DNA from 2 places in the Azotobacter tropicalis genome. Region 1 is predicted to be linked to the other one. Evidence: predicted binding sites of a transcription regulator. Region 1 holds the regulator's gene; the other holds the start of a gene.

Evidence for each region. Region 1 encodes FliA, which starts transcription of late flagellar genes. Its sites were predicted from a motif close to CTAAAGTTTNNNNNNNNNNNGCCGNTAA; they were not measured.
Region 2: Atro_RS15350 (methyl-accepting chemotaxis protein) is a predicted target of FliA. The motif match lies at 12,014-12,041, and genes of this name have one in related genera.

What each region holds. Positions count from the first base shown of each region.
Region 1 covers NZ_AP046059.1:786,990-801,602, forward strand. Annotated here, with positions in the region: gene Atro_RS03470 (flagellar protein FlaG) at 1-40, shown strand, start outside; gene Atro_RS03475 (IS5 family transposase) at 81-896, shown strand; gene Atro_RS03480 (PilZ domain-containing protein) at 964-2,661, opposite strand; gene Atro_RS03485 (RNA polymerase sigma factor FliA) at 2,740-3,435, opposite strand; gene Atro_RS03490 (flagellar protein FlhE) at 3,614-4,030, opposite strand; gene Atro_RS03495 (hypothetical protein) at 4,027-4,572, opposite strand; gene flhF (flagellar biosynthesis GTPase FlhF) at 4,572-6,833, opposite strand; gene flhA (flagellar biosynthesis protein FlhA) at 6,837-8,918, opposite strand; gene flhB (flagellar biosynthesis protein FlhB) at 8,918-10,087, opposite strand; gene cheZ (protein phosphatase CheZ) at 10,459-11,142, opposite strand; gene cheY (chemotaxis response regulator CheY) at 11,165-11,554, opposite strand; gene Atro_RS03525 (methyl-accepting chemotaxis protein) at 11,667-13,394, opposite strand; gene Atro_RS03530 (methyl-accepting chemotaxis protein) at 13,627-14,613, opposite strand, start outside.
Region 2 covers NZ_AP046059.1:3,241,574-3,256,186, forward strand. Annotated here, with positions in the region: gene Atro_RS15305 (hypothetical protein) at 1-172, opposite strand, end outside; gene Atro_RS15310 (cache domain-containing sensor histidine kinase) at 463-2,961, shown strand; gene Atro_RS15315 (hypothetical protein) at 3,464-3,742, shown strand; gene Atro_RS15320 (metallophosphoesterase family protein) at 3,889-4,344, opposite strand; gene ilvD (dihydroxy-acid dehydratase) at 4,503-6,341, opposite strand; gene Atro_RS15330 (DUF305 domain-containing protein) at 6,550-7,107, opposite strand; gene Atro_RS15335 (class I SAM-dependent rRNA methyltransferase) at 7,377-8,570, opposite strand; gene Atro_RS15340 (ABC transporter permease) at 8,619-9,380, opposite strand; gene Atro_RS15345 (ABC transporter ATP-binding protein) at 9,377-10,303, opposite strand; gene Atro_RS15350 (methyl-accepting chemotaxis protein) at 10,395-11,975, opposite strand; gene Atro_RS15355 (type 1 glutamine amidotransferase domain-containing protein) at 12,148-12,711, opposite strand; gene mutM (bifunctional DNA-formamidopyrimidine glycosylase/DNA-(apurinic or apyrimidinic site) lyase) at 12,878-13,690, shown strand; gene Atro_RS15365 (multidrug transporter) at 13,799-14,146, shown strand; gene Atro_RS15370 (DUF1615 domain-containing protein) at 14,168-14,613, opposite strand, start outside.

The DNA.
Region 1 (14,613 bases):
TGAACAACTGCGCGGGGTTCTGCTGCGGGAACAAGCCTAGAGCCTGTTATTAACCACTGCTTTGGTTATCGTTTGCAGTTATGCAGACGACAACCCGAAAACCCTACCCCACCGATGTCAGCGATGAGGAGTGGGCCTTCGTGGCGCCCTATCTGGCGCTGATGCCCGAATCCTCCGCCCATCGCGTCCACAGCCTGCGCGAGGTCTTCAATGCCCTGCGCTACATCGTCCGCGGCGGCCTGCTCTGGCGGCAGATGCCGCATGATCTGCCGCCGTGGCAGGTGGTGTATCAGCAGACCCGACGCTGGATCGAGGCCGGCGTCTTCGAGGAACTGCTGCATGATGTGCGCGAGTTGATCCGGGTGGCGGACAAGCGCAAGGCTCAGCCCAGCGCCGTGATCCTCGACAGCCGCACCCTGCAGTCGACGCCGGAAAGCGGCGCACGGGCCGGCTATGACGGGGCCAAACGCCGCAAGGGCTCGAAGGTGCATATGGCCGTGGATACGCTGGGGCAGTTGCTCGCCCTGCGGGTGACGCCCGCCAACGAACAGGACCGCGCCCAGGTGGCCGCCCTCGCCGAGCAGGTGCAGCGGGTGACCGGTGAGGCGGTGGAGGTTGCCTTCGCCGACCAGGGCTACAGCGGCGAGTCGGCGGCCCGGCAGGCAGAGGCGCATGGCATCCAGCTGGAAGTGATCAAGCACACGGAAGCGAAGAAGGGCTTCATCCTGCTGCCCCGGCGCTGGGTGGTCGAGCGCAGCTTCGGCTGGATGGCCCGCTTTCGAAGACTGAGTCGGGATTACGAGCGCCTGGCCTCGACGCTGGCGGGCTTTCACTTCATAGCCTTTGTTTGCCTGATGTTGCCGACTGCTCTCAAGGCCTTGGCAACACTCGGCTGATCAAGAAACGAACGGGTTAATAACAGGCTCTAAGCGCAGTCCAGCCTGGGACTGCGCTTAGAGTTTCTCAGCAGCTCGCCTCAGGCAGGACGATGCCCTCAATGGCGCCCAGAGCGGCCAGCTCGCTCCCCGAAATAGGCGCACTGAGGGTCGCGCCACGCAGGGAGGGCTGATCGGTCAAGCGGACCTGGAGGATGGCACCCTTGCGGTCGAGGCGCTCGACCCAGCCCAGGCCGCCCTCTCTGAATCGCACCAGCGAACCGATCGGGACCAGCCCGAAATGCCGTGCGTAATACTGGCACCAGCGCTTGTCGAGTTGCCCCTCGCGGCCGATCAACTGACGATAGACGCTGCTGATGGTCTGCTCTGTGCGATCCGGGCGGGCCCGTCCCATGGCGTCGATCACATCGACGACGGCGGCGATCCGCGCCAGCTCGCCAAGTTGCTCGGCGCCCAGGCTCCGCGGGTACCCACTGCCGTCGAGACGCTCGTTGATCTCTTCGACGACGCCCCGGATCACCGCCTCGGCCAGCCACTTGCAGCGCACCAGCCGCTCGCGCAGCAGCGGCACATGCTGCGCGAAGGCCGCACGCTGCCCATCGTCGAAGGAGTCGCTGCGCATCAGCGAAGGCGGCAACAGTCCCTTTCCCAGATCGTGGACCAGAGCGCAGGCACAGATGCTCTTGACCAGATCGGGCGGCAGGCCACGACTGCGGGCCAAGTCGCTCAGGCGCGTGGCCACGGCGATGCAATGCTGAATCAGCGGCGGATCGTCCACCAGGCAATTCACCGCGAACAGCACGGCTTCGCGCTCCTCGTTCAGCAAGCCGAGCAGAAAGTCGCAATGCCAGGACAGCTGTGCCGGGTCGATCTCGCTCCCCTGCTGCAACTGCACCAGCAGACCGTTGAGGTACACCGCCAGACGCGCCAGACGCCGGGCCATCGGCGTCGCATAATCCAGCCCGTGCGGACGCTGGGCGCCGGGCGCCGCCTCGCTCGCAGGAACGAACAGCGACGAGGGCATGCGCGAAGGATCGCCCTCCGTGCCGCTGCGGGCGCTTTCCCGCTCGATCTCCCGCACATAGAACCAGAGCCGCCGCTCCTCCGCGGCCCCCAGAGCAGCGAAGGCACAGCCGAAGCGAAGCGTCTGCCAGCCGGCATTGAGCCGACGATGGCGAATCTGGCCACTCAGCTCCAGCTGCTGACCATTGGGAAAGCGCAAACCGAGCCGCTGCAGATCCTGTCCGACCTGCAGATCAGGGGCGGCGCTGGCCGGCAGCTCGACTTGGCAGCCCCCCAGCGACAGGTCCCGCAGGCGCCCGAGGTAGGGACGGTCGCCAGCCCCCATCTGCACCTCCACATCCACTACCATGTGGGCGTTGAGCTTGGCGCGAAAAGTGCTCCGCCGATGCCGAGTCTCCAGCCATTCCGGCCAGGTACAGGCCAGCTGAACGCGGCCCGCTACCGCCAGCCGCTGCCACATGCCCAGCGGCGCGCTGCGCAACTGGGTTCCAGCCACCCACCCGGCAAGCCGCCACGCCTGCCCCGCCTCCAGATGGGAGGCCACGGCGGGTACCGTGGTCAGGTCCAGGATCAGCCGCCTCCCGGCGGCGACCTCCATCAGCAGGACGGGCACGGACGGACTGTCCGGCGCGAGTCCCTCCAGCTGGGCGCCCCCCCGCTCGCACAACTGCTCGAGCAACGCACGACACTCGTCTGGATTGTCGATGCGTGCATAGGCATCGTCGGTCTGTGCCATTTTCATGATCTGCCCGGCGTCCTCCCCTGTCGGCGCCCTGTTCTGATGCTCTTGCGCCGACCGCGACAGGCCGGCATATGACGGCTATCCGGCCAGCCCCTTGCGCAGGCGGGCCACCGCCTGACTGTGTAACTGGCAGACACGCGACTCGCTGACGCCCAGCACGGCGCCAATTTCCTTGAGATTGAGGTCTTCTTGGTAATACAGGCCGAGCACCAGCTTCTCCCGTTCCGGAAGCGCCTCGATGGCCTGCACCAGCCGCTCCATGTCACGCCCCTCGGCCAGCTCGGCGAAGGGCGAGGCATAGTGTCCGACGCTCATCGCGTCCACCTCGTCCTCGCCCAGCTCGTCGATGGCCAGCAGTTGGCTGCCGTTGCTGTCCAGCAGCAACTGCCGGTACTCGGCCAGCTCCAGCCCCATGGCCGCGGCGATCTCGCGCTCCTCGGCGGGCCGGCCGAGGCGCTGCTCGAGCTGACGCAGGGCGTTCTCCAGGGCTCGGGCATTGCGTCGCACGCTGCGCGGCACCCAGTCGCGACTGCGCAGCTCGTCGAGCATCGCGCCGCGGATACGCTGGCTGGCAAAGGTGGCGAAGCTGGCGCCCTGACCGGCGTCGTAGCGCGACAAGGCGTCGAGCAGACCGACCGTGCCGGCCTGGATCAGGTCGTCCAGCTCGACGCTGGGCGGAAGCCTGGTCTGCAGGTTCAGAGCCTGCCGGCGCACCAGCGGCAGATGCTGCTCGAGCAGGTCGCGCTGTCTGATTTTGCCCTGTGCCGTATACATTCCACTGACCTGGAGCTGACGAAAGACGGCCTGTCCCATCCGACTCTGCCGGGGCCGGCCCTGGCCGAACGGAGGCTCTCCGCTCGGCATTCTCGCCTTGCGGAGGAACCCTGAAAGCCCCGAACAGTCGCCGGGGAAACGGGCTATTCCGGGCTTTGCGAACCGGCTGAGCCCCCGCTCAGCGATATTCGACGAGCAGTTCGATTTCCTCGACCTGCTGCGCTTCGGCATGCGGCGCCAGGCGAAAGCGGAACTGCAGCGGCTGCCCGGCATCCAGCCCGGCCAGCGCGGAACTGCGTCCCCGGCTGCGGGGCAGCTCGATGCAGCGCTCCGGATGGCAGAGCCAAGCCCGAACTGCCGCGCCAAGCGGAAGCTCGAAACTCCAGCGCACCCCGGCAAGGCGCCGCTGCCAAGCAAGATCCGGCGGCGGCAGGGGGACGGATGCGCTCTCCCGGCCAGGTACCGCGAGGCGCAAGCCGGGAATCCGTGCCTGCCAGCTGCCCGGCGCGGCCTCCGCAACGGATGCCGGCATGACTGGCAGCAGGCCGAGAAGCCCGCTCAGCACGAACGCCCCGAGTCGGTCGCGCCCGCTCATCCTCCGTGCCCCCTCGGCCGCTCGGCCAGCAGCAGCAACTCGATCTCGAGGAAGGCGCCCGCGGCCTGGCGCAGGTTGTCGAGCAGTCCCGCGTGCGAGGCGAACCCCGGATGCAGCACCAGCAACCGGCTCGGCCCACCGCCCTCGCGCAGGCGGCGCAGGCACTGATAGGCGCGGCGGAAGCTGTCCGGATCACCTTCGACCCAGAGGGCCCAGCGCGGCTGCTGGCAGGCCAAGGTGTGCAGGTGCGGGCTGTCCGCATCCAGGGCGACCAACTGCCAGCGGGCCGGATCGCCGATCCAGGCATGGCCGTTGGCCTGCCATCGCTGCAGGGTCCGGCGCACCCGTTCCAGCCGTTGGCGCTGCGCACCGCTCGGCAGGCCGACCACCATCAGGGTCGGGCGCGGCGCCTCGGGAGAGCCTGAGGACAGCGCGGCGGCGGATAGCTCCCCACCGCCCGCGCCCTGTTGCTCCGCCCAGCGGCGCAGCCCGGCGGCCTGGTCGAGCGGGCCGAAGCCGTCGCCATCCTCCGCAGCGGCCATCAGTGCCCGAACTCGCCGCCAAGTTGGCGAAAGGCATCGCCGGCGACCAATAGATGCAGCAGAGCATCGAGCTGCTGGGCGGGACCGCGCAGACGCCGCCCGCTGCCCAGTCCGGCCAGCCGGGCGCGCAGATCCATCGCCCAGTCCTCGGCGGACCGATCCAGACGGCAGGCGCCGGCAGCCAGCGCGGCGGCCAAGAACAGCCGCAGCTCCGTCTGCGGCGCTCCCTGGACCTCGCCGAGAGCCTGCCAGGCACGCTGGGTCAGCGCCGGCAGATCGTCGCAGGCCAGCAGCAGGCATACCCCGTCGGCCTGTTCGACGAGCGTCCGGCGGCCTGGCTCCGACGACCAAGCCAGCCAGTGCCGCTGGCCGAGCGACTGGCCGCTGTCGCCATCGCGCAGGGTGCCGAACCAGGCCTCGACCGGCCAGGACATCGCGTCTCCGGCGCGCTCGCCGGCAGCACGCAGACTGACCGGCAGATGCTGCAGCTCCAGCCACCGCGGCTGGCCGCGGTGGCGCAGCTGCAGACTGTCATGGGGCTCGGCGACGGCGGCCAGCCGGGCCAAGCTGTGACGCTCGCCCTGGAACTCGACCCGATTACCGGACCTGGCGGCGCCGATCCAGGGGCTGCGCAGCCGCGCCAGCGCGCGTAGGAGTCCACCCTCCGGCACCGCCGGCAGCAGATGGCGGCGCGCCCTGAGACGCTCGAAGGCCCAGTCCAGACGCTGCTCGTGCCCGCTCGGCAGCCGATGGGCCAGCCAGGGACGCATCTGCAGACGCCCCTCCGGGTCCAGGCTCAGCAGCGGCATGCTCCAGGTGGCGCCGGGCACCGGCTTGCCACCGCCCCAGAGCAGTTGCCGCGCGCCGTCCTCATCGGATTCGTCGTCGCACACCTCCAGCAGCCGGGCCAGCCGCTCCCCCTGCACGCTGGCCGGCAGGGCGGCCAGACGCCAGGCGCGTTCTAGCAGGGCGAAGCCGTCCAGCTCGCGGCGCAGCCCTTCGAGCGCGGCCGTCAGGCTGCGGCCACGGCCGACCAGGCCGCGGGACCAGCTGTCGAGGCGCCGCCCGGCGCCGTCAGCCCCGACCTCGGGAACGAACGGCGACGGCTGGCTGACCGCCAGCGCCTGCTGCAGCAACGGCCGGGCCTCGGCTGGCTGCAGGTCTTCCGGCACCTGCTGGCCGTTGGACAGGTAGTTCAGGCGCAGGCCGTGGCGCATCAGGATGTCCAACACCGGGCCGAGCCGCGCAGCCTCGTCGCACTTGCTGACGATGCAGTCGCGCAGCCGGGTGCCGGCGGCCAGGGCGGCACGCTGGTAGGTGCCGACCACCTCCTCCAGGGTGTCGCCATGGCAGGCGGCGTTGAGCAGTAGCATCAAGCTCACCGGCCGCCCGGCGGCGCCGAGCTGGTTGATCTGGGTGAGCAGGCGCCGGTCGCGCTGGCTCATGCCGACCGTGTCGATGATCACCAGACGCTTGCCGGCCAGGCCGGCGAGCAGCGGCTCCAGCGGCGCGACGGCGGCCAGCGTGTGCACCTCGACGTCGAGCAGGCGAGCGTAGATGCGCAGTTGCTCGTGGGCGCCGATGCGGAAGCTGTCGGTGCTGATCAACGCCACCTGGCTGGCACCGTGGCGCATCACGTAGCGCGCCGCGAGCTTGGCAGCAGTGGTGGTCTTGCCCACCCCGGTGGGACCGACCAGGGCGATCACCCCGCCTTCGTCGAGCAGACCAGCCTCGTCCTCGAGCACCGGCAGGCGCACCTCCAACTGGCGCTCCAGCCAGGCCTGCAGGGCGGGTGCCGCGGCGGAGCCGCTGGCCAGCTCGACCGGCAGGCCGGCGAGAACCTCGTCGCTCAGGCAGGGACCGAAACCGGCGCCCAGCAGACGCTGGCGCAGCGGCCCGCGACAGCCGCCGCTCGCCGCCGGAGCCTGTATCTGCCGGTCGAGCAAGGCGCGCATGTCCTGCATCTCGTCGAGCAGACGCTGGCCAAGAGCGGCGAAGTCGACGGCATCCGCTGCCGGCACGGACATGGCTGACCGCCCCGGCGGGGCGACACCGGCCGTCTGTCGATGGTCCACGGGAGCGGTCGGAGATGCGGCAGCGGCGGCCTGGACAGCCTGCTGCTCCTCCTCGGCCAGGGCGAGGATTTCCACGCCTTCGGCGACGGGACGGTTGGACAGGATCAGGGCGTCCTCGCCCAGAAGTTGGCGTACCTGGCGCATGGCCTCGCGGCTGCTGGCCGCGACGAAACGTCTGATGCTCATGGATCATTTCCCTCCGATCAGGCTGGTCACGCGCAGGGCGCGGTCGTCGGGCAACTCCACCAGGGACATCACCACCAGATGGCGCAGGCGCCGGCGCAGGAAGCGCGAGAGCAGCGCGCGCAGCCGGTGCGGCACCACCAGCACCGGCGGTTCGCCATTGGCTTCCTGGCGGGCCAGGGCACTTTCCGTCTGCTGCATCAGGTTGTCGGCCAGGCCCGGCTCCAGGGCACCGTTGTTCACCGCCTGCAGGAGTACCTGCTCCAACTGCAGGTCGAGACCGATGACGTGCAATTCGCTGCGGCTGCCGAACCACTGCTGGGTGATGGCCCGCCCCAGCGCCACGCGCACCAAGGCAGTCAATTCTTGGACATCGCCCGGATGAGCGGCGGCATGCTCGGCCAGAGCATCGAGGATGGTGCGCATGTCACGAATCGACACGTCCTCCTCCAGCAGGGCCTGGAGGATGCGCTGCAGGGTGCTGAGCGGGACCAGCTTGGGCACTACCTCCTCGATCAGAGCCTTGTTCTCCTCGCCGAGCTTATCCAGCAGGCGCTGCACCTCGCTGCGTCCGAGCAGGTCGCCGGCATGCCGGTGCAGCAGGTGGTTGAGGTGGGTGGCGGTGACCGTGCTGGCGTCGACCACCGTATAGCCGTAGATCTGCCCGTGCTCGCGCAGGCTCGTATCGATCCAGGTCGCCGGCAGGTTGAAGGCCGGATCGGTGGTGGCGACGCCCTCCAGGCGACCGCTGACCTGGCCAGGATCGATCGCCAGCCACTTGCCCGGATGGATCTCGCCACGACCAATCTCCACGCCCTTGAGAGTGATCACGTAGGCGTTCGGGCCCAGCTCCAGGTTGTCGCGGATGTGCACCACCGGCGGCAGGAAGCCGATGTCCTGGGCGAACTTCTTGCGCACGCTCTTGATCCGCGCCAGCAGCTCGCCCTGCTGGCGGTTGTCCACCAACGGAATTAGCCGGTGGCCGACTTCCAGGCCCAGGGTATCGACCAGTTGCACATCGTCCCAGCTGGCCTCCGGGGCCTCCATCCTGGCCACAGGCACCTCGTTGACCACTTGTTCGACCAGCCGCTCCTGCTCGCGCCTGCTCAGCCACCAGCCAAGGCCGGCGAGCAGCGCGGTGAACAGCAGGAAAACGAAGTTGGGCATCCCCGGCACCAGGCCGAGCAGGCCGATCACCGCGGCGGCCAGCATCAGCACCTGCGGCCGGCTGAACAGCTGGCCGAGCATCTGCTGGCCGACGTCCTGCTCGGTGTTCACCCGCGAGACGGTGACACCGGCGGCAATGGAGATGACCAGCGCCGGGATCTGCGCCACCAGGCCGTCGCCGATGGTCAGCATGACGTAGGTATGGGCTGCGTCGGCGAAGGCCATGTCGTGCTGCAGCATGCCGATCAGCAGGCCGCCGACGATGTTCACCGCCATGATCACCATGCCGGCCATGGCGTCGCCGCGGACGAACTTGCTGGCACCGTCCATCGAGCCGTAGAACTCGGCTTCCTGGGCCACCTCGCGGCGCCGCTGACGGGCCTCCGCCTCGCCGATCAGGCCGGCGTTCAGGTCGGCGTCGATGGCCATCTGCTTGCCGGGCATGGAGTCGAGGGTGAAGCGCGCGCCCACCTCGGCGATACGTCCGGCGCCCTTGGTGATGACCATGAAGTTGATGATCACCAGGATCAGGAACACCGCCAAGCCCACAGCGAAGTTGCCGCCGACCAGGAACTCGCCGAAGGCCTCGATCACCTTGCCGGCGGCGCCGGTGCCCTGGTGGCCATCCATCAGCACCACGCGGGTGGAGGCGACGTTCAGCGACAGACGCAGCAGGGTGGTGAACAGCAGGATCGCCGGGAAGGCGGCGAAGTCCAGCGGCTTCTCGGTGAGCATGCTTACCAGCAGGACCATGATCGCCAGGGCGATGTTGAAGGTGAAGAACAGGTCGAGGACGAAGGGCGGCAGCGGCAGGATCATCATCGACAGGATGAGGATGATCAGCACCGGCCCGGCCAGCAACTTGAAATCCGCCCGCCCCTGCCAGGAGCCTTGGCCCAGTAGATCGGTCAGTGCTTTCATCAGGTCTGCGATTCCTCGGATTCTTTGTCGCGCCGGATGCGCTCGTCCATGCCTGCCGGCACCGGCAGGTCGCGCGGGGTTTCCGGCATCTCGCCGCCCTCCTCGCGCACCCGCCGCAGGCGGTAGGCCCAGGCCAGCACCTCGGCCACGGCGGTATACAGCTCGACCGGGATTTCATGGTCGAGATCGACGTGGTAGTAGAGCGCCCGCGCCAGCGGCGCGGCCTCCAGCAGCGGCACGCCGTGCTCGCCGCCCAGCTCGCGGATGCGCGCGGCCACCGCGTCGGTGCCTTTGGCGACCACCCGCGGCGCCCCCATCTCTCCGTCCCGGTAGCTGAGCGCGACGGCGAAACGGGTAGGGTTGGTGACGATCACGTCGGCCGTCGGCACCTTGCTCATCATCCGCGAGCGTGCCATGGCCTGCTGCTGCGAGCGGATGCGCCCCTTGACGTGGGGATCGCCCTCCGACTCCTTGTGTTCCTGGCGCAGGTCCTCCTTGCTCATGCGCAGCTTCTTTGCGTGGCTCCACAGCTGGTAGGGCACGTCCAGGGCGATCACCAGGATCAGCGCCAGCACGATCATCCCGCAGGACAGGGCGATCAGACGCATAGCATCGGCCAGCGCCTGGTGGATCGGCATGCCGGACAGCGCCATCAGCTCGCCGCTGTATTTCCTCAGGAAAAACACCGCCACCCAGCCGACCAGGACGGTCTTGGCGATCGCCTTGCCGAGCTCGGCCAGTGCCTGGGTCGAGAAGATCCGCTTGAGGCCCTTGAGCGGATTGAGTCGCGCCAGCTGCGGCTGCAGCGCCTTGGCCGAAACCAGCAGACCGCCGAGCAGCGAGGGCGCGACCAAGGCCATCACCGCCATCAGCAGGAACAGCGGCAGCAGCGCGAACAACGTGCTCTCGCCGAGCTCCCAGAAACGCGCCAGCATGCGGGCCGTATCGAAGGCCTGGGTGCGCTCGAACAGCAGGGCCTGCTCCATGACCTGGGCCAGCCGCTCACGGAGCACCCCGCCCATCCCCCAAAGCGCCGCCACACCGCTCAGCAGCAGCAGAAAGGTGGTCAGCTCGCGCGAACGGGCGACCTGTCCCTCTTCCCGGGCTTTTTCCAGGCGTCGCGGACTCGCCGCTTCGGTCTTTTCCTGATCGCTGCTCTCGTCAGCCATGGCCCACCGGTGCGCCGCTGGCGACTCGTGCAGATGAACGGCGGCCATTCTGCATGGCCGTACCGAAAGGCCATCACCCGAACAGCACAACGAATTCCGTGCTTATGTCGCGATTGGCACAGGCAATCAAACCCATCGCCGAACCCACGCTGGTCGGTAAGCTGGGAAACGGCCGCCGAAGGCCTTTCCCACCGTGATCGCCGCGGTGGAAAATCGCTGCGCGAATTTTCCACGGGGTGGCCATCCATCCTACGGAACCGAAGCCAAGACATCGAGAACGAGCTCGCTCCTGCAAGGCGCGTCCGGCCTGTAGGAGCGAGGGGGAGCCCAGTCCCTGTTCGCGATGAGTCGAAGGTTGGAGGCAGCGCTCCTCAGAAGCCGAGCTGCGCGAGCAGATCGTCGACCTGATCCTGGTTGGCCACCGCATCGCCCGGAGTGGGCTTGATCTGCGGCCCGTTGAGCAGCTTCTTGTGATCGTCGACCGGCTCCCACTCGGCCTCGGCCAGGCGTTTCAGGACCGCCTGCTCGTCGCCGTCGGGCACGCTGTCGATCAGCACCTGGACCAGTTGGTGCTCGATCTCCTGGATCACTTCCATCATCTTCTTGATGACCTGGCCGGTCAGGTCCTGGAAGTCCTGGGCCATCAGGATTTCCAGCAGCTGGCTCTGGGTGGCCTGGGTCAGCTGCGGCACGGCAGCCAGATAGGCACGGGTGTCGGTGACCAGCGCCTTGGCCTGATCCAGCTCCAGCGGATCGGCGAACCAGGCCTGCCAGCGCTCGTCCAGCGCCTTCGCCCCCTCAGCCAGTTCGTCTTGGATCGGCTGGGCGCGATCGACGGCGTTGAGCGCCCGGTCGGCAGCCTGCTCGGTCATCGCGGCGATATAGCCGAGACGGTCGCGCGCATCCGGGATCGCCTGGGCCGCCTTCTCGATCTCCTTGTCCAGCCCCAGTTCGCGCATGCTGTCGCGCAACATCCGGGTCAGCTGACCGATACGTTGGATCAAATCCTCGGGGTTGGCGCTGCAACCCGCCCCGTTCAGCTCGTTGGCGCTCATGGACCTGCCTCCTCCCCCGAGTTCATTTACCCAGTTTTTCGAAGATCTTGTTCAGTTTTTCCTCCAGGGTCGCGGCGGTGAAAGGCTTGACCACATAGCCATTGGCGCCTGCCTGCGCCGCGGCGATGATGTTCTCCTTCTTCGCCTCGGCAGTCACCATCAGCACCGGCAGGTGCTTGAGCCCGTCGTCGGAGCGGATCTGCTTGAGCATCTCCAGACCGTCCAGATTGGGCATGTTCCAGTCCGACACCACGAACTCGAAACCGCCCCCGCGCAGCTTGTTCAGCGCGTCCTGGCCGTCCTCGGCCTCCTCCACGTTGTTGAAGCCCAGTTCCTTGAGCAGACTGCGGACGATCCGGCGCATGGTCGGAAAGTCGTCCACCACCAGGATGCTCATGTTCTTGTCGGTCATTTATGGTCCCCTCGCAATCAAGGGCGGGCAGTTCGTCGACACCCGCCGTGGCATGCAAAACGGGGCACGGAAAGCGCCCCTTCGTCATCGACCTGTCGGGCGGTCGCCCCACTCAAAACTCTTCCCACTGCTCCTCGGCGACGGCCGCAACCGGCCTGGCGCGCTCCTTCGCCGCTGCCGGCCTGTGCTGCTCCGCTCGGCGAGCCTGCACCGCCGGCGCCCCGGCACTCCGCTCCAGCCGGGTCTCCTGCGGCTGTGCACGCTGTTGCTCCGCGCTCAGCCGGAACACCGCCACCGCCTCCTCCAGATGCCGCGCCTGCTCGGCCAGCGAGGACGACGCCGCCGACGCCTCCTGCACCAGCGCCGCGTTCTGCTGCGTCACCTCGTCCATCTGCGCGATCGCCGTGTTCACCTGCCCGATCCCCTCGCTCTGCTCGTGCGAGGCCGCCGAGATCTCGTCGATGATGTCGGTCACCCGGTGCACCGCCTTCACCACCTCCTCCATGGTCCGGCCCGCCTGCTCGACCAGCTGCGAACCGTCGCCGACCCGCTTGGTCGAGGCCTCGATCAGCGCCTTGATCTCCCGCGCCGCCTCCGCCGAACGACCCGCCAGGTTGCGCACCTCGCCGGCCACCACCGCGAAGCCGCGGCCCTGCTCGCCGGCACGCGCCGCCTCCACCGAGGCGTTCAGGGCGAGAATGTTGGTCTGAAAGGCGATCGAGTCGATCACCCCGACGATCTGCGCGATCTGCTGCGAGCTGTCGCTGATCTCGCGCATCGTCTCCACCACCCGGCCGACCACTTCGCGGCCCTGCCCGGCGGTGCCCGACGCGTCGTTGGCCAGCGCGCTGGCCTGGCGGGCGTTGTCGGCGTTCTGCTTCACCGTCGCGGTCAACTGCTCCATGCTCGCCGCGGTTTCCTCCAGCGAGGCCGCCTGCTGCTCGGTGCGCGAGGACAGGTCGGCGTTGCCGCTGGCGATCTGCTGCGCGCCGACCAGGATCGAGCCGCTGCCGGCGCGCACGCTGCCGACGATCCGCACCAGGCTCTCCTGCATCTCGCGCATGGCCGCCTGCAGCTGGCCGATCTCGTTGCCCGAGGTCACCGGGATCGGCTGCGACAGGTCGGCCCGCGCCAGACGCTGCACGTATCCCACCGCCTCGGTCACCGGGCGGACCACGAAGCCCATCAGCATCGCCCGCAGGGCCAGCATCAGGAACAGGGCGAAGGCCAGGGAGATGCCGCCGATGACGGCGAAGGTCATCAGGCTGGAGTGATAGTCGGCCAACTGACGCTCACCATGGGCCTCGAGGTAGGCCATGGTGTCCGCTATGTCCTTAGCGATCTGCGGACCGCTCTTGAACATCATGTCGTTTTCGAGGTGGTCGTAAGCCGTGGTGTCGAGTTTTGCCCAGGCCTGCAGTTGCTGATCGAGGCTCTCCAGCGACTCGGCCAGGCTCACGGCAGCCTTCTCGAGCAGCTTGCGCCCGTCTTCCTTGGCGAACGACGGCATAGCCTGTAAGTCCGCCAGGGTCTTGCCGGCGTCGGTGATCAGCTCGTGGAGCTCGGCCTGCTGCTTCTGCCGCTCCGCAAGCGCGACCTGGGCGACCAGGTTCATCTTGCCGTAGGCCTCCAGACGCGCGAAGGCCTTCAGGCGCAGCATGTCGGCCTGACGCAACAGATCGATCCGGGTCGCGGTTCGGGTGCGGTCCACGAGGGCCTGGTCACCCAGCTTGGTCCCCCCGTACCCCAGTCCGGCGACTATGGCCAGCAACAATGCAAAACAGCCAAGGGTAGCGGTGACCACCGCCTTTATACTCAAACCACGCAAGAAACCCACCATCAATATCTCCTCATTGGCTGCCGGTACAGCCTTGCAATCGGGGCCGCTACGCCCGCCCGGGGCGACTGCCTTCTTAAAACTTAAAATTTTGCTTGCAAGCGACACATCTCATTGGCATCAGGATCATCTCCTGCGGCCCGGCTGACACCCGTGCGTACCAGCCTGCTAGAGCCGTGGCCGGAGCCTGTGCCCCGGCACGATTCGTTCATGCCCGGCCTGCCAGGCACCTCAATCAGAATTCCTCCCATTGCTCCTCGGCGACGGCCGCAACCGGCCTGGCGCGCTCCTTCGCCGCTGCCGGCCTGTGCTGCTCCGCTCGGCGAGCCTGCACCGCCGGCGCTCCGGCACTCCGCTCCAGCCGGCTCTCCTGCGGCTGCGCACGCTGCTGCTCCGCACTCAGCCGGAACACCGCCACCGCCTCCTCCAGATGCCGCGCCTGCTCGGCCAGCGAGGACGACGCCGCCGACGCCTCCTGCACCAGCGCCGCGTTCTGCTGCGTCACCTCGTCCATCTGCGCGATCGCCGTGTTCACCTGCCCGATCCCCTCGCTCTGCTCGTGCGAGGCCGCCGAGATCTCGTCGATGATGTCGGTCACCCGGTGCACCGCCTTCACCACCTCCTCCATGGTCCGGCCCGCCTGCTCGACCAGCTGCGAACCGTCGCCGACCCGCTTGGTCGAGGCCTCGATCAGCGCCTTGATCTCCCGCGCCGCCTCCGCCGAACGACCCGCCAGGTTGCGCACCTCGCCGGCCACCACCGCGAAGCCGCGGCCCTGCTCGCCGGCACGCGCCGCCTCCACCGAGGCGTTCAGGGCGAGAATGTTGGTCTGAAAGGCGATCGAGTCGATCACCCCGACGATCTGCGCGATCTGCTGCGAGCTGTCGCTGATCTCGCGCATCGTCTCCACCACCCGGCCGACCACTTCGCGGCCCTGCCCGGCGGTGCCCGACGCGTCGTTGGCCAGCGCGCTGGCCTGGCGGGCGTTGTCGGCGTTCTGCTTCACCGTCGCGGTCAACTGCTCCATGCTCGCCGCGGTTTCCTCCAGCGAGGCCGCCTGCTGCTCGGTGCGCGAGGACAGGTCGGCGTTGCCGCTGGCGATCTGCTGCGCGCCGACCAGGATCGAGCCGCTGCCGGCGCGCACGCTGCCGACGATCCGCACCAGGCTCTCCTGCATCTCGCGCATGGCCGCCTGCAGCTGGCCGATCTCGTTGCCCGAGGT
Region 2 (14,613 bases), 2.2 Mb from region 1:
GCCCCGCCCCAAGGGCCAGCCCAATCGCCAGAGTCGGCGAAAGGAAGGTGGCGATGGCATGGGTCGCATGGGGCTCTCCCAGCGCATAGGCGAACAGCAGAAACGCATACGGCGGGGCGACGATCAAGGCGCAGCCCAGAAGAAGCGATGTCAGTCGAAGCAGTGTGATCATGACCGTTGAGGCTTCAGGCAAGGGCGACCGGAGCGCCGTGGGGCCAGGGTGAAGCCAGAGCCTAACCTCGGGCGGGCCGCTTGACGACCGGCTTCGATCCGCCCCGCTAACCGGAGCCAGCCGGCAAGCTGATGTTCGAATGAGGCTGCAAGGCTTTTGATAGGTCGTCTGGTCGGCACCCTGGCGCCAACGGCGAAAGCGCCCGCATTACGGAGCCGCACCGCAAAGCATTAATGCATTCCCTGTTATCGTATCCGGCTCTATATCTCCTTGCTCCGGGTGCTGCGCGCATGCCTTCCCCCTCCCGTATCGGACTCCGCCAATGGATCTGGCGGGCATTTGCACGGAGCGCATTGATACCGCTGCTGCTGGTCGAGACGGTGCTGATCGCCGTCTATCTGTTCAGCAACGGCGCGATTCGCGACGCGCAGATCGATCATCTGCGCAAAGTCGCCCTGTTCGACCTGCAGGCGGCCGCCCGCCAGGAGGCGCGCAGCATCGACCAGCAGCTGGCGCAGATCGGCTCGCTGACCGAGCTGTTCCGCAACCTGACCGCCCGTGCCCTGCTGGAGCCGTCGGCAGCGACGCTGGCGCCACCGCTGCTGGCGACCACCCCGGACGGGGTGCGCTACAGCCCGGAGGATCAGGGCGGCAGCGCGGTCTTCTACGCAGGCTCCACGCCGCGGGAACGCCAGGACCTGGGCAAGGTCGCGCGGATGAGCGCCCTCGATCCGCTGATGAAGGAACTGCAGCAGCGCAACCCGCTGGTCGCCAGCCTCTACTTCAACAGCTGGGACAACTACAACCACATCTATCCGTGGCTGCCCACCCACGAGCAGTACCCCCACGACATGGTCATCCCCGACTACAACTTCTACTACCTGGCCGACGCCCGGCACAATCCCGGGCGCGGCACGGTCTGGACCGACGTCTACCTCGACCCGGCCGGGCACGGCTGGCTGATGTCGGCCATCGCGCCGGTCTACCGGGGGGATTTCCTCGAGGGTGTGGTCGGCCTGGACATCACCGTCAGCACCCTGCTGGAGCAGATCGGCCGCCTGGCGGTGCCGTGGAACGGCTATGCCGTGCTGGTCAGCGACGACCTGGACATCATGGCCCTGCCGGAGCCGGGCGAGGCCGATTTCGGGCTCGGCGAGCTGACCGTGTCCTCCTACGACGAGGGAGTCCACCGTGAGCTGTTCAAGCCCGAGGACTTCAATCTGCGCCGGCGTTCGGCGACTACCGGGCTGGCAGCCGCCATCGCCGAGCATCCAGCGGGCATGCTGAGGGTGGAGCTCCAGGGGCAGCCGAAGCTGGTGGCCTGGACCAGCATTCCGCAGACCGGCTGGCACCTGCTGACCGTGGTCGACGAAGCCGCGGTGTTCGCCGAAACCAGCGGTCTCGCCAAGCGATACGAGCACATCGGCTACCTGATGATCGCCGGCCTGGTGGCGTTCTACCTGACCTTCTTCGCCTACATGTGGCTGCGCGCCCGTCATCTCAGCGAGCGCCTGCTGCGGCCCATCGACGGCATCTCGCAAATGATGGAGGAGATCGGCCGGGGCAACTGGCGCCCGCGCCGCATCACCTCGCGGATCGGCGAGCTGGACGCGATGGCCGGGCATGCCGAGCAGATGGGCGAGCGGCTCGAGCAGAGCGAACGGCAGCGCCAGCGGACCCATGAGCGTCTCGAGCTGGTGCTCGACAGCGCCACGGAAAGCCTCTGGGAGCACGACCAGCGTACCGGGCAGCTGGTCCTGCGCGGGCGCTTCTGCGAGCGCTTCGGTCTGCCTGCCGGTCCGATCGGCCAGGAGGTCTTCATGGCACGCGTCCATCCCGACGACGTGTCGCGGGTCGAGACGGGCTTCCGGCTCATCGACGACAGTCGCGGGCTGTGCGAGGCGGAGTTCCGCTTCCGCGACAGCCGTGGCGGCTATCACTGGCTGCTCGGCCGCGGCCGGGTGGTCGAGCGCGACCCGGATACGGGGCAGGCCGTTCTGCTCGCCGGCACCCATGTGGATATCGGCGCGCTCAAGCACACCGAGGCCGACCTGCGTCAGGCCATCGTCGAGGCGCAGGCCGCCAGCCAGGCCAAATCGCGCTTCATCTCCGGCATCAGCCACGAATTGCGCACGCCGCTCCACGCCATCTACGGCTTCGCCCAGCTGCTGCGCCTGGAGCACGACGAGCAGGGCGGGAGCCAGGAGCTGGAATACCTCGACGGAATTCTGGCCGCCAGCAAGCACCTCAACCAGCTGGTCGACGACGTGCTCGACTGGGCCAACGTCCAGGCGGAAAAGCCCAGCCTGGAGATACAGCCCGTCGCGGTGGCGAGGCTGATGGACGAGTGCGCCCGGCTGGTCCGGCTGGAGGTGGAAACCCGCGGACTGACGCTCGACCTGGAACTGCCCGGCGCGGATCTGCAGGTCCATGCCGACCCGCGCCGCCTGCGCCAGGTGCTGCTCAACCTGCTGTCCAACGCGATCAAGTACAACAGGCCCGCCGGGCGGATCGCCATGAGCTGCCAAACGGCGGCAGGCTGGGCGCGGCTGATCGTGACGGACACCGGCCTCGGCATCGACACGCCGCGGCAGGCGCAGCTGTTCGAGCCTTTCCAGCGCTTGGGGCGGGAGAACTCGGCGATCCAGGGCACCGGTATCGGCCTGTCGCTGTGCCGCCAGTTCGCCGAGCTGATGGGCGGCAGCATGGGCATGCTCAGCGAGCCGGGCGTCGGCAGCCGCTTCTGGATCGAGCTGCCGTTGGTGCAGGACGAGGCGGGAGGCTGCTGATCGTCGTCGGACGGAGAGGGACATCTGCCCTGGCGTTTGGCAAAAAAGAGGTGCCGGAGCTTGGCCGTTGTCCGGCAATTTCCTGCCGAGCGCGTTTTCCGAGCGGGTCGCTTGGGGCAAGCGGTCATGCACCATGGCCCGCCGGTTTCGATTGCCCGGCTGGCTGTAGGGTCAATCACCATTGGACATTCCTCCAGTCGCACCGACCAGTGCCCTTTGAAATCATGCCCGACCAGAAAGGGCCGCACGCCTTGGCAGAGGTTCTGCAGCCAGGCTGCCGTGCTGCGCCATTTCCCGGCGGGCATCGCCTGCACGATGGCGAGGACCTGCCGGGCGCCTCTTCATGCGGTCAAGTGTCGCAGTTGCCCTCCGCGCTTGAACTTCTCCAGTAAGCCCATGATCCATATCAAGTTTTGAGAGGGGTGCAGGCTCGCCCCCGGCTGCCTCGCGGCGGTAGCATTACTCGCAACAGATCAATCAATCTCGGCGGAAGTAGCAGCATATGAAACACCAGATTACCCGGCTGTCCCCCCATCAAAACGGCAAGGTCTGCGGCATTCTGACGGCAGCCACGTCGTTCTTCGTCTTCGTGCCCTTCCTGCTGTTCATGTCGCTGTTCGTGCCCGCGGCCGGTCGCCCGCCGTTCATCACCATCCTGCTGGTGCCGCTGTTCTATCTGGTCATGGGCTATCTCGCCGTGCTGATCGGCTGCAGCCTGTACAACTTCGCGGTCAAGTACATCGGCGGCCTGGAGTTCGACGCCAAGGACGAAGGCCAGTAATTCCGCATTCCCCTAGGCCGGAAACCGCCCGCGAGCGCAGGGCGTTCCGGACCTGACGAGCGCCGCCGGGCAGACACGCCGTCTGCCCGGCGGTGTCGTTTTCTGCTGGCGGTGAAGTGCCCCTGCCACTTCTTGCCGGCGCAGCCCTACGACGGCTCGACCAGCTCGGCGCGCACCTCGGCACCTTCGACCTGCAGCAGGGCGACCGCCACCGGCAGCCTGAAGCGCCGCGGGCCGGCGCTGCCCGGGTTGACCAGCAGCACGTCGTTCTTTTCCTCGATCCGCGGTTTGTGCGAGTGCCCGCAGACCGCCACCCGGATGCCGCGCCCGGCCAGATCGGCCGGCAGGTGAGCCGGCTGGTGGACGACGTAGAGGCGCAGGCCGCCCAGTTCCAGTTCGACCGCATGGGGCAGGGCGTCGGCCCAGGCGCCGCGGTCGTTGTTGCCGCGCACCGCGGTGACCGGCGCCAGCCGGCGCAGGGCGTCGAGGATTTCCGGCGTGCCGATGTCGCCGGCGTGGACGATCCGCTCGCAGCCTTCGAGGGCGGCCAGCGCCTGCGGGCGCAGCAGACCGTGGGTGTCGGAGATCAGACCGATCTTCATGGGCGCTCCGTACAAAAAGCCGAAGCCCGGCGCAGGGCCGGGCTCCGAAGGGGGAGGTTGGTGGGCTGGCGGGCAAGATCGCGCCGTTACCCAGCCTACGGCCTCAGGGTTCGTAGGGTGGGAAACGGCCACAGGCCTTTCCCACCACCGACTCCGATTCAGCCGTCGAGCAGCGCCTTGTTGCGCACTGCGCCCTTGTCGGCGCTGGTGGCGAGCAGGGCGTAGGCCTTCAGCGCGGTGCTGACCTTGCGCGCGCGCGGGGCGGCCGGCTTCCAGCCCTTGTGGTCCTGGTGCAGGCGGCGGGCCTTCAGCTCCTCGTCGGAGACCAGCAGGTTGATGCTGCGGTTGGGGATGTCGATGAGGATCTTGTCGCCGTCCTCGACCAGGCCGATGGCGCCGCCCGCGGCCGCTTCCGGCGAGGCGTGGCCGATGGAGAGGCCCGAGGTGCCGCCGGAGAAGCGCCCGTCGGTGAGCAGGGCGCACTGCTTGCCGAGTCCCTTGGACTTCAGATACGAGGTCGGGTAGAGCATCTCCTGCATGCCCGGGCCGCCTTTCGGGCCTTCGTAGCGGATCACCACCACGTCGCCGGGCTTCACCTCGTCGGCGAGGATGCCCTTCACCGCGGCGTCCTGGCTCTCGAAGATCTTCGCCGTGCCCTCGAACACCAGGATGGATTCGTCCACGCCGGCGGTCTTCACCACGCAGCCGTCCAGGGCGATGTTGCCGTAGAGCACGGCCAGGCCGCCTTCCTGGGAATAGGCGTTCTCGACGCTGCGGATGCAGCCCTCGAAGCGGTCGGTGTCGAGGCTCGGCCAGCGGGTCGACTGGCTGAACGCGACCTGGGACGGGATGCCCGCCGGACCGGCCTTGAAGAAGGTATGCACCGCCTCGTCGCTGGTCTGGGTGATGTCCCACTGGGCGATGGCGTCGTGCATGGTCGGGCTGTGCACGGTGGGCACGTCGGTGTGCAGCAGGCCGCCGCGGGCCAACTCGCCGAGGATGGCGAAGATGCCGCCGGCGCGGTGCACGTCCTCCATGTGGTACTTCTGGATGTTCGGCGCGACCTTGCACAGCTGCGGCACGCGGCGGGACAGGTGGTCGATGTCGCGCAGGTCGAAGTCGACCTCGGCCTCCTGGGCGGCGGCCAGGAGGTGCAGGATGGTGTTGGTCGAGCCGCCCATGGCGATGTCCAGGGTCATGGCGTTCTCGAACGCCTTGACGCTGGCGATCGAGCGCGGCAGCACCGACTCGTCGCCCTCGCCGTAGTAGCGCTGGCAGAGTTCGACGATCAGCCGCCCGGCGCGCAGGAACAGCTGCTCGCGGTCGGCGTGGGTGGCCAGGGTGGTGCCGTTGCCCGGCAGCGCCAGGCCGAGGGCCTCGGCCAGGCAGTTCATCGAGTTGGCGGTGAACATGCCCGAGCAGCTGCCGCAGGTCGGGCAGGCGCTGCGCTCGTATTCCTCGACCTTCTCGTCGGAGCAACTGGCGTCGGCGGCGGCGACCATGGCGTCGACCAGGTCGAGGCCGTGGCTGGCCAGCTTGGTCTTGCCGGCCTCCATCGGCCCGCCGGAGACGAACACCACCGGGATGTTCAGGCGCAGGGCGGCCATCAGCATGCCGGGGGTGATCTTGTCGCAGTTGGAGATGCACACCAGCGCGTCGGCGCAGTGGGCGTTGACCATGTACTCCACCGAGTCGGCGATGATCTCGCGGCTGGGCAGCGAATAGAGCATGCCGTCGTGGCCCATGGCGATGCCGTCGTCCACGGCGATGGTGTCGAATTCCTTGGCCACGCCGCCGGCCTTCTCGATCTCGCGGCAGACCAGCTGGCCGAGGTCCTTCAGGTGCACATGGCCGGGCACGAACTGGGTGAAGGAGTTGGCGACGGCGATGATCGGCTTCTTGAAGTCCTCGTCCTTCATCCCGGTGGCGCGCCACAGCGCGCGGGCGCCGGCCATGTTGCGGCCGAAGGTGGAGGTTTTCGAGCGATAGTCAGGCATGACGGTTCTCGGAAATCAGGCGGATACGGGACTGCGCAGGATAGCGCGATTGGCGGGAGGGCGCATCGGGCGGGCGACGCGGAGGGATAGGCATAGGGTGGAGGGTTGAGCCTTCCATTGCTTGTGGGTGGAGGCGGGACGGTAGGCTCAGCTCAGAGCGGACGCTCAACGCTCAAGGAGAGAGCAGTAACATTCAGTTCACTTGTTGTTACTGAACCGCTTCCCTAACCTTGCGTTCCATCTCAGGAGTGACCTCGGCGGAGCGCGCGGAAAGCTTGGTCGTACCTTGTTCACCATTACGAGCAATGTCGTCGATAAGCAGCTTCATCTCGGCTATTTCACGAACCTGAGACTCAATTATCTGGTCAGCCAGTTTCCGAACACGCGGATCGCTGATACTCGCTTTCCGTGCGTTGTTAATGGCAATGGAGTGATGAGGGATCATCGATTTCATGAAACTGACGTCGCTAATGAGGTACTGACTTCTGTTTACGAACAGGAGAACGGTACCGACCGCTGCGGCCACGACGAGAACCGCGATTTTGATTCCCAACCCTTTGTACATCGGCCACATGAAACTCAGCATCACGATGGCCATGACGCACCCCATCACCAATGAGGCAACCAACCGGTTCAAACTGAACATCGCGTGGTTAAGTGAATAGACGAGCTGATACATCAAAAAGAACATGATGAAGACCGAGGCCGTAATCATCGCCGCGAATCTGCCCCAGCTCATGCCCATATTGCGCTTTTGCTGATCCATACTGCTCCTTGCCGAGTTGCCCTAAGTCAGAAAACATCAAGGTCGTTTTAGTTCAGGCAAACCGATCGACGTGAGATGCTGCCGCAATTACGGGCTACAGCGCGGCGACGGAGCAACATCACCGGCGGCTTTTAGGGATGCATGGCTGAACGCCCGCTGGCCCCCGCATCCCCGCTCGGCTCAGGACAATCCCCATTTCCATCCCCCAACCACCGCGCCGGCGGTGGAAAATCGCTGCGCGAGTTTTCCACCCTGCGGTCGGGAATGCCTCAGCTCGGCAGAATGCGGCAGGTCAGGCTCTTGATGTAGCGGGTCTCGGCGATGGCCGGGTGGACCGGGTGGTCGGGGCCCTGGCCGCCGCGTTCGAGCAGTTGGATGTGGCGGTCGAGGTGGCGGGCGCTGCCGAGCAGGATGTTCTGCAGGTCGTCCTCCGGCAGGTGCATGGAGCAGGAGGCGCTGACCAGGATGCCGTCCTTGGTGAGCAGGCGCATGGCCGCCTCGTTGAGGCGGCGGTAGGCGGCTTCGCCGTTCTTCAGGTCCTTCTTGCGCTTGATGAACGCGGGCGGGTCGGCGATCACCACGTCGAAGCGTTCCTCGGCGGCCTTCAGCTCCTTCAGCGCCTCGAACACGTCGCCCTCGACGCAGGCCATCTTCTCGGCCACGCCGTTGAGCGCCGCGTTGCGCTCGACGCCATCCAGCGCCAGCGCCGAGCCGTCCACGCACATCACCTCGGTGGCGCCGAACGCCGCCGCCTGCACGCCCCAGCCGCCGACGTAGCTGAACAGGTCGAGCACCCGCTTGCCCTTGACGTAGGGCGCCAGGCGCGCGCGGTTCAGGCGGTGGTCGTAGAACCAGCCGGTCTTCTGCCCGCCCTGCACCGGGGCTTCGAACTTCACGCCGTTCTCCTCCAGGGAAACCCACTCGGGCACCACGCCGAAGGCGGTCTCGACGTAGCGCCCGAGCCCTTCGGCATCGCGGGCGCTGGAGTCGTTCTTGAACAGGATGCCGCGCGGCTTGAGCACCTGCACCAGCGCCTCGACCACCGCGTCCTTGTGGCGCTCCATGGCGGCGGAGGCGAGCTGCACCACCAGATGGTCGCCGAAGCGGTCCACCACCAGGCCGGGCAGCAGGTCGGAGTCGCCGTAGACCAGGCGGTAGCAGGGCGCGTCGAACAGCCGCTCGCGCAGCGACAGGGCGACGTTGATGCGGTGCACCAAGAGCGACTTGTCGAGCGGATGCTTGAGGTCGCGGGAGATCAGCCGCGCGCAGATCAGGTTGTTCGGCGAGAGCGCGACGATGCCGAGGGCCTTGCCGCCGGCCGCCTCGAGGATCGCCTGGTCGCCGGCCTGGAAGGCGGTCAGCGGGGTGGCGAGCACGTCCACCTCGTTGCTGTAGACCCACAGGTGGCCGGCGCGCAGGCGGCGCTCGGCGTTGGCTTTCAGTCGCAGGCTGGGCAGGGACATGGGGCACTCTCGCAAAAAGCGCGGAGTATAGCGGAGGGTGGCCCCGGTTCAGCTTTTCAGCCGATAACCCGTGCGGAAAATCCAGCGCACGCCGGCCATGCACAGGACCAGGAACAGCGCGGTCATGCCCAGGCTGAGGGGCAGGCTGACGTCGGCCACGCCGTAGAAGCTCCAGCGGAAGCCGCTGATCAGGTAGACCACCGGGTTGAACAGCGACACCGTCTGCCAGAACGGCGGCAGCATGTCGATGGAGTAGAAGCTGCCGCCGAGGAAGGTCAGCGGCGTGACGATCATCAGCGGGATGATCTGCAGCTTCTCGAAACCGTCGGCCCAGATGCCGATGATGAAGCCGAGCAGGCTGAAGGTGACCGCGGTCAGCACCAGGAAGGCGACCATCCACAGCGGGTGCTCGATCTCGAAGGGCACGCAGAGCCGCGCCGTGGCCAGCATGATGGCGCCGAGCAGGATGGACTTGCTGGCGGCCGCGCCGACGTAGCCCAGCACGATCTCGATGTAGGAGATGGGCGCGGAGTGGATCTCGTAGATGGTGCCGGTGAAGCGCGGCATGTAGATGCCGAACGAGGCGTTGGAGATGCTCTGGGTGAGCAGGGCCAGCATGATCATGCCGGGCACGATGAAGGCCCCGTAGCTGACGCCGTCGATGCTCACCATGTGCGAGCCGATGGCCGAGCCGAACACCACGAAGTACAGGGCGGTGGAGAGGACCGGCGAGGCCACGCTCTGCATCAGCGTGCGGCGCATGCGGGCCATTTCGAAGAGATAGATCGCGCGTATGCCGTAGAGATTCATGAGGGCGAGTGCACCAGGCTGACGAAGATTTCCTCCAGGGAGCTTTCCGAGGAGCTGAGGTCCTTGAATTCGATGCCGGCCTCGCCCAGCCGCTGCAGCAGGCGGGCGATGTCGCCGCCGTGTTCGCGGTTGTCGTAGGTGTAGACCAGCTGGCCGCCATCGGCCGACAGTTCCAGGCGGTAGGTCTGCAGCGAGTCCGGAATCCGCGTTAGCGGCTCGCCTAGGGTCAGGGTCAGCTGGCGCTTGCCGAGCTTGGTCATCAGCGCGTCCTTCTCTTCCACGAGGATGAGCTCGCCGCGGCGGATCACGCCGATGCGGTCGGCCATCTCCTGGGCTTCCTCGATGTAGTGGGTGGTCAGGACGACGGTGACGCCGCTCTCGCGCAGGCGCCGCACCATGTCCCACATGCCGCGGCGCAGCTCCACGTCCACGCCGGCGGTGGGCTCGTCGAGAAAGAGGATCTGCGGCTCGTGGGACAGCGCCTTGGCGATCATCACCCGGCGCTTCATGCCGCCGGACAGGGCCATGATGCGGCTGTCCTTCTTGTCCCACAGGGACAGCTCGCGCAGCAGCTTCTCGATGTAGGCGGGATCGGCCGGCTTGCCGAACAGGCCGCGGCTGAAGCTGACGGTGCTCCACACGCTCTCGAAGGCGTCGGTGGACAGCTCCTGCGGCACCAGGCCGATCCGGGCGCGCGCCGCGCGGTAGTCGGCGACGATGTCGTGGCCGTCGGCCAGGACCCGGCCTGCGCTGGGATTGACGATGCCGCAGACGATGCTGATCAGGGTGGTCTTGCCCGCGCCGTTGGGCCCCAGCAGGGCGAAGATCTCGCCGCGGCGGATCTCCAGGTTCACGTCGCGCAGCGCGGTGAAGCCCGAGGCATAGGTCTTGGACAGGCCATGGATGGCGATGGCTGGCTGCACACGAATCTCCCGAGGATGGCGTGCAGCGATTCTAGCCAGCCCGGCCCGGCCACCGCACCCCTGTGCGCCGGCCTGTGGCCGCCTGTGCGCCTCAGGCCATTGCCGGCGTGCGGCCCGCAGGGCTCTCGCGTGTCTTGAAGACGGCCACCCGCTGCTGCATTTCTGCCGCCTGTTCCTCCAGGGCGGCGGCGGCGGCGCGGGACTGCTCCACCAGGGCGGCGTTCTGCTGGGTGGTACCGTCCAGCTGGCCGATGGCGCTGTTGATCTGGCCGAAGCCGCTGCGCTGCTCGCGGGTCGCGGCGGAGATTTCCTCCATCAGGCTGGCGAGCTGGTGGATGGCATCCACCGCGTCGCGGATGCTCCGGCCGCTGTACTCGGCTTGGCGGGCGCCTTCGCTGATCCTCTCGCCGATGGCCTCGATCAGGCCGCGGATCTCCTGGGCCGAGGTGGCGCTACGGCTGGCCAGGTTGCGCACCTCGGCGGCCACCACGGCGAAGCCGCGGCCCTGCTCGCCGGCGCGGGCCGCTTCCACCGAGGCGTTGAGGGCGAGGAGGTTGGTCTGGAAGGCGATCGCGTCGATGACCCCGATGATGTCGTTGATCTTCTGCGAGCTGTCGGCCAGCTCGCGCATCAGCAGGATGCTGCGCTCCACGTCCTGGCCGCCGCTCTGCGCGGTGCGCGCGGCGGTGGCGGCGAGCCGGTTGGCCTGTTCGGTGGCCTCGCTGGTCTGCCGGGCGGTGGCGCTGATCTGCTCCATGCTGGCGGCCGTCTGCTGCAGAGCGCTGGCCTGTTCCTCGGTGCGCGCGGCCAGTTCCCGGCTGCCGTGGAAGACTTCCCGGGCGCGGCGGTAGACGCTTTCGCTGCCGCGGTGCAGGGAGCCGACCAGGTCGGAGAGCTTGCGATTGGTCTCGTCCATGGCATTGAGCAACTGGCCGGTCTCGTCATGGACATGCCCGGCGAGGTCCTGGGTCAGGTCACCCTCGGCCACCCGGCGGGTCGCCGCCAGTGCCCGCTGCAGGGGACCGGTGATGCTGCGGGTGATGTACAGGGCCATCAGCACGGCGATCAGCAGGGCCAGGGCGGCGAAGCCGAGCAGGCTGACGAGGGCGCTGTTCAGGCGCTCGGCGACCTGCTGCCGGGCTTGTGTCATGTGCTCGGCGGCCTGGTGGTCGATCGCTGCGGCGGCCTCGTCGAGCTGGTAGATCTCGTTCTTGTACTGGCCCATGGCGCCGTTGGCGGCGGCCGTGTCGGCGAACTCGCCCGCCCGGAGGCGCTGGTAGACCGCCTCGAGCCCTTTGGCGTAGCCCCCCAGGGCCGCGGCGGACGCATCGTACAGCGTGACCAGCTCCGCATCGGGGGCCTGGCCCCGGCCAGCCTGCAGGGCTTCCTGCAGCTTCTGCAGGGTCGCGTCCCAGCGGTCCTTGTAGGATTGCACCTTCGCCGTGTCGCGCAGGTTGATGAACATGTCCTTCTCGAAGCGTCGCTCCTCCAGGGCCAGCAGGCGCACTTGGTCGGCGTTCAGCGCCAGTTTGGCGTTGCGGTCGAGCGCTTCGGCCGAGTCGCGCAAAGCGCCCAGGCCGTACAGGGCCAAGGCGCTGGCCGAGACGAGGAGCAGCACGAGGGTACCGAAGGCGATGCCCAGGCGGGCACCGATGGGACGGCGGGAGAGCATCGGGAGGGGTCTCCTGGCATGGGCTGAGAGTCCCCCTTAGATCGGCCGCTATCCTGTGTCCTTGAGAGGTTTTCCGGCAGAGTTGCCGGATCTTTTGCCGGCCGGTGGCGGCGGGCTGCCGATGGCGCCCATGAAAAGGGCCCCCGGCCTCTGCCCGGGAGCTCTGAGGGAGTCAGGCGGCCGAGACGTGCTCGGCCTTGCCGCCCAGGCTGTCGATCAGCGCCTGGCTGAAGGCCGGGATGTCGGCGGGCTTGCGGCTGGTGATCAGCTGGCCGTCGACCACCACCGGCCGGTCGACCCAGGTGGCGCCGGCATTCTGCATGTCGTCGCGCAGCGACGGCCAGCTGGTCAGGGTCTTGCCCTTGACCAGGTCGGCGGAGATCAGCAGCCAGCCGCCGTGGCAGATCGCGGCGATGGGCTTGTTCTCGCGGGCCGCATCGCGCACCAGCTCCTGGGCCATCTCGTCCAGGCGGATGTTGTCCCCGTTGACCACGCCGCCCGGCAGCACCAGCGCGTCGCAGTCCTCGATGCGCAGGGCGTCGAAGGTGCGCTCGACCGGGAAATGGTCGGCGGGTGTGGTGTGGTTCCAGCCGGTCACCCGGCCCGATTTCGCCGAAACGATCAGGGTCCGGGCACCGGCCTGTTCGAGGGCCTCCTTGGGACCGGTGAGCTCGACCTGCTCGAACCCGTCGGTCACCAGGAAAGCCACGCGTTTGCCTTTCAGGGATTGCGTCATCGGGGTACCTCCTGAGCGGTGAATGGGGCGCCTGCGGGCGCGGGGTTCACAAGGAATCCGACCATCCCTGCCGGCAAAGTTCTGCCTCCGGTCGGCGCGCGGGATTTTCGCGCCGCGGCCTTCCTGTTATGGTCGGTGCCCGCTTTTTTCCGCCTGCCGTGCCGCCATGCCCGAACTGCCCGAAGTCGAAACCACCCGCCGCGGGATCGCCCCGCATCTGGTCGGCCAGCGCGTCGAGCGGGTCGTCGTCCGCGAACGCCGGCTGCGCTGGCCGATCCCCGAGGACCTCGACGTGCGCCTGTCCGGCCAGCGCATCGAGGCGGTGGAGCGCCGTGCCAAGTACCTGCTGATCCGCGCCGAGGCGGGCACCCTGATCGGCCATCTGGGCATGTCCGGCAGCCTGCGGCTGGTCGAGGGCGGCTTGCCGGCGCAAAAGCACGAGCATGTCGACATCCTGCTGGAGTCGGGATTGGCGCTGCGCTACACCGATCCGCGGCGCTTCGGCGCGCTGCTCTGGAGCCTCGATCCGCTGGCGCACGAGCTGCTGCGCCGGCTCGGCCCAGAGCCTCTGGGCGAGGCGTTCGACGGCGAGCGCCTGTACCGGCTGTCGCGCGGCAAGAGCCTGGCGGTCAAGCCGTTCATCATGGACAACGCGGTGGTGGTCGGGGTGGGCAACATCTACGCCAGCGAAGCGCTGTTCGCCGCCGGCATCGATCCGCGCCGCGCCGCCGGCTCGGTCTCGCGGGCGCGCTACGAGCGGCTGGCCGGCGAGATCCGGCGCATCCTCGCCGAGGCCATCGAGTGCGGCGGCACCACCCTGCGCGACTTCGTCGGCGGCGACGGCAAGCCCGGCTACTTCCAGCAGACCCTGCTGGTCTACGGGCGCGGCGGCGAGTTCTGCAAGGTGTGCGGCAGCACCCTGCACGAGGTGCGCCTCGGTCAGCGCGCCAGCGTCTACTGCGGTCGCTGCCAGCGCTGAACGGGCGCCCGGCCGCGATCTTCGCCGATTGATGGCCGTCACGCCGGCCGTGCCGGGGGCGCTGCTATAGTCGCGGCTCTGCCAAAAATCCCGATGAAGGACCGCCGCATGTCTCCGCTTCGCTCGCTCGCCCTTGTCCTGGCGCTGACCACTGGCCTTTCGACCCTGCCGGCGTACGGGTCGCACGCCGAGGTCGAGCAATCCAATGTCAGTGGCGACCCTGGCTACACCCTCGAGGCGCCGCCGGCCTATGCGATGCTCGGCGACCTGCTGGTCGCCCGGCCGTTTCTGATCGCCGGTACCCTCATCGGCACGGCGGCCTTCGTGATCAGCCTGCCGTTCACCGCGCTGGGCGGCAACGTCAAGGAGGCCGGGCAGGCGCTGGTCGTCGATCCGGGCCGGGAGGCGTTCGTGCGCTGCCTCGGCTGCACCACCAGCGGCTATCGCCAGGACTGAGCCGTTCGCCGGCGGCTGCCGCTACTTCTTCTTGCCGCCGCCCGCGGCGCGCGCCATGCAGCGCCGGTGGCGCTCGTCGACCCGCTTGGCGAACCAGGCGGTGGTGAGGTTGCGGGTGATCTTCGGGCTCTGCAGCTTGATGCCCGGCAGCACCGCACGCGGCAGCGCCTTGCCCTCCAGCCGTTCGGCCAGCGCGAACACGCGCTTGTAGAGCCTGGTGTCCTCGAAGTCGAGGCGATCGCCCTGTTCCAGGGCGCGGCGGATGGCCGTGTCGCCCATGTCCAGCTTCTTGCCCAGCGAGCGCACCGCCAGCTCCGTGGCTCCCGGCGTGAAGGAACCGTGGAGGATGAGATCGCCGTCGAGTTCCAGGGGAATGCCCGAGGCGCGACTGACGGCGTTCTGGAAGGCGGCATTGCGGCTGGCGTACCAGCCGGCATTGAAATCGGCGAAACGGTACAGCGGCCGGT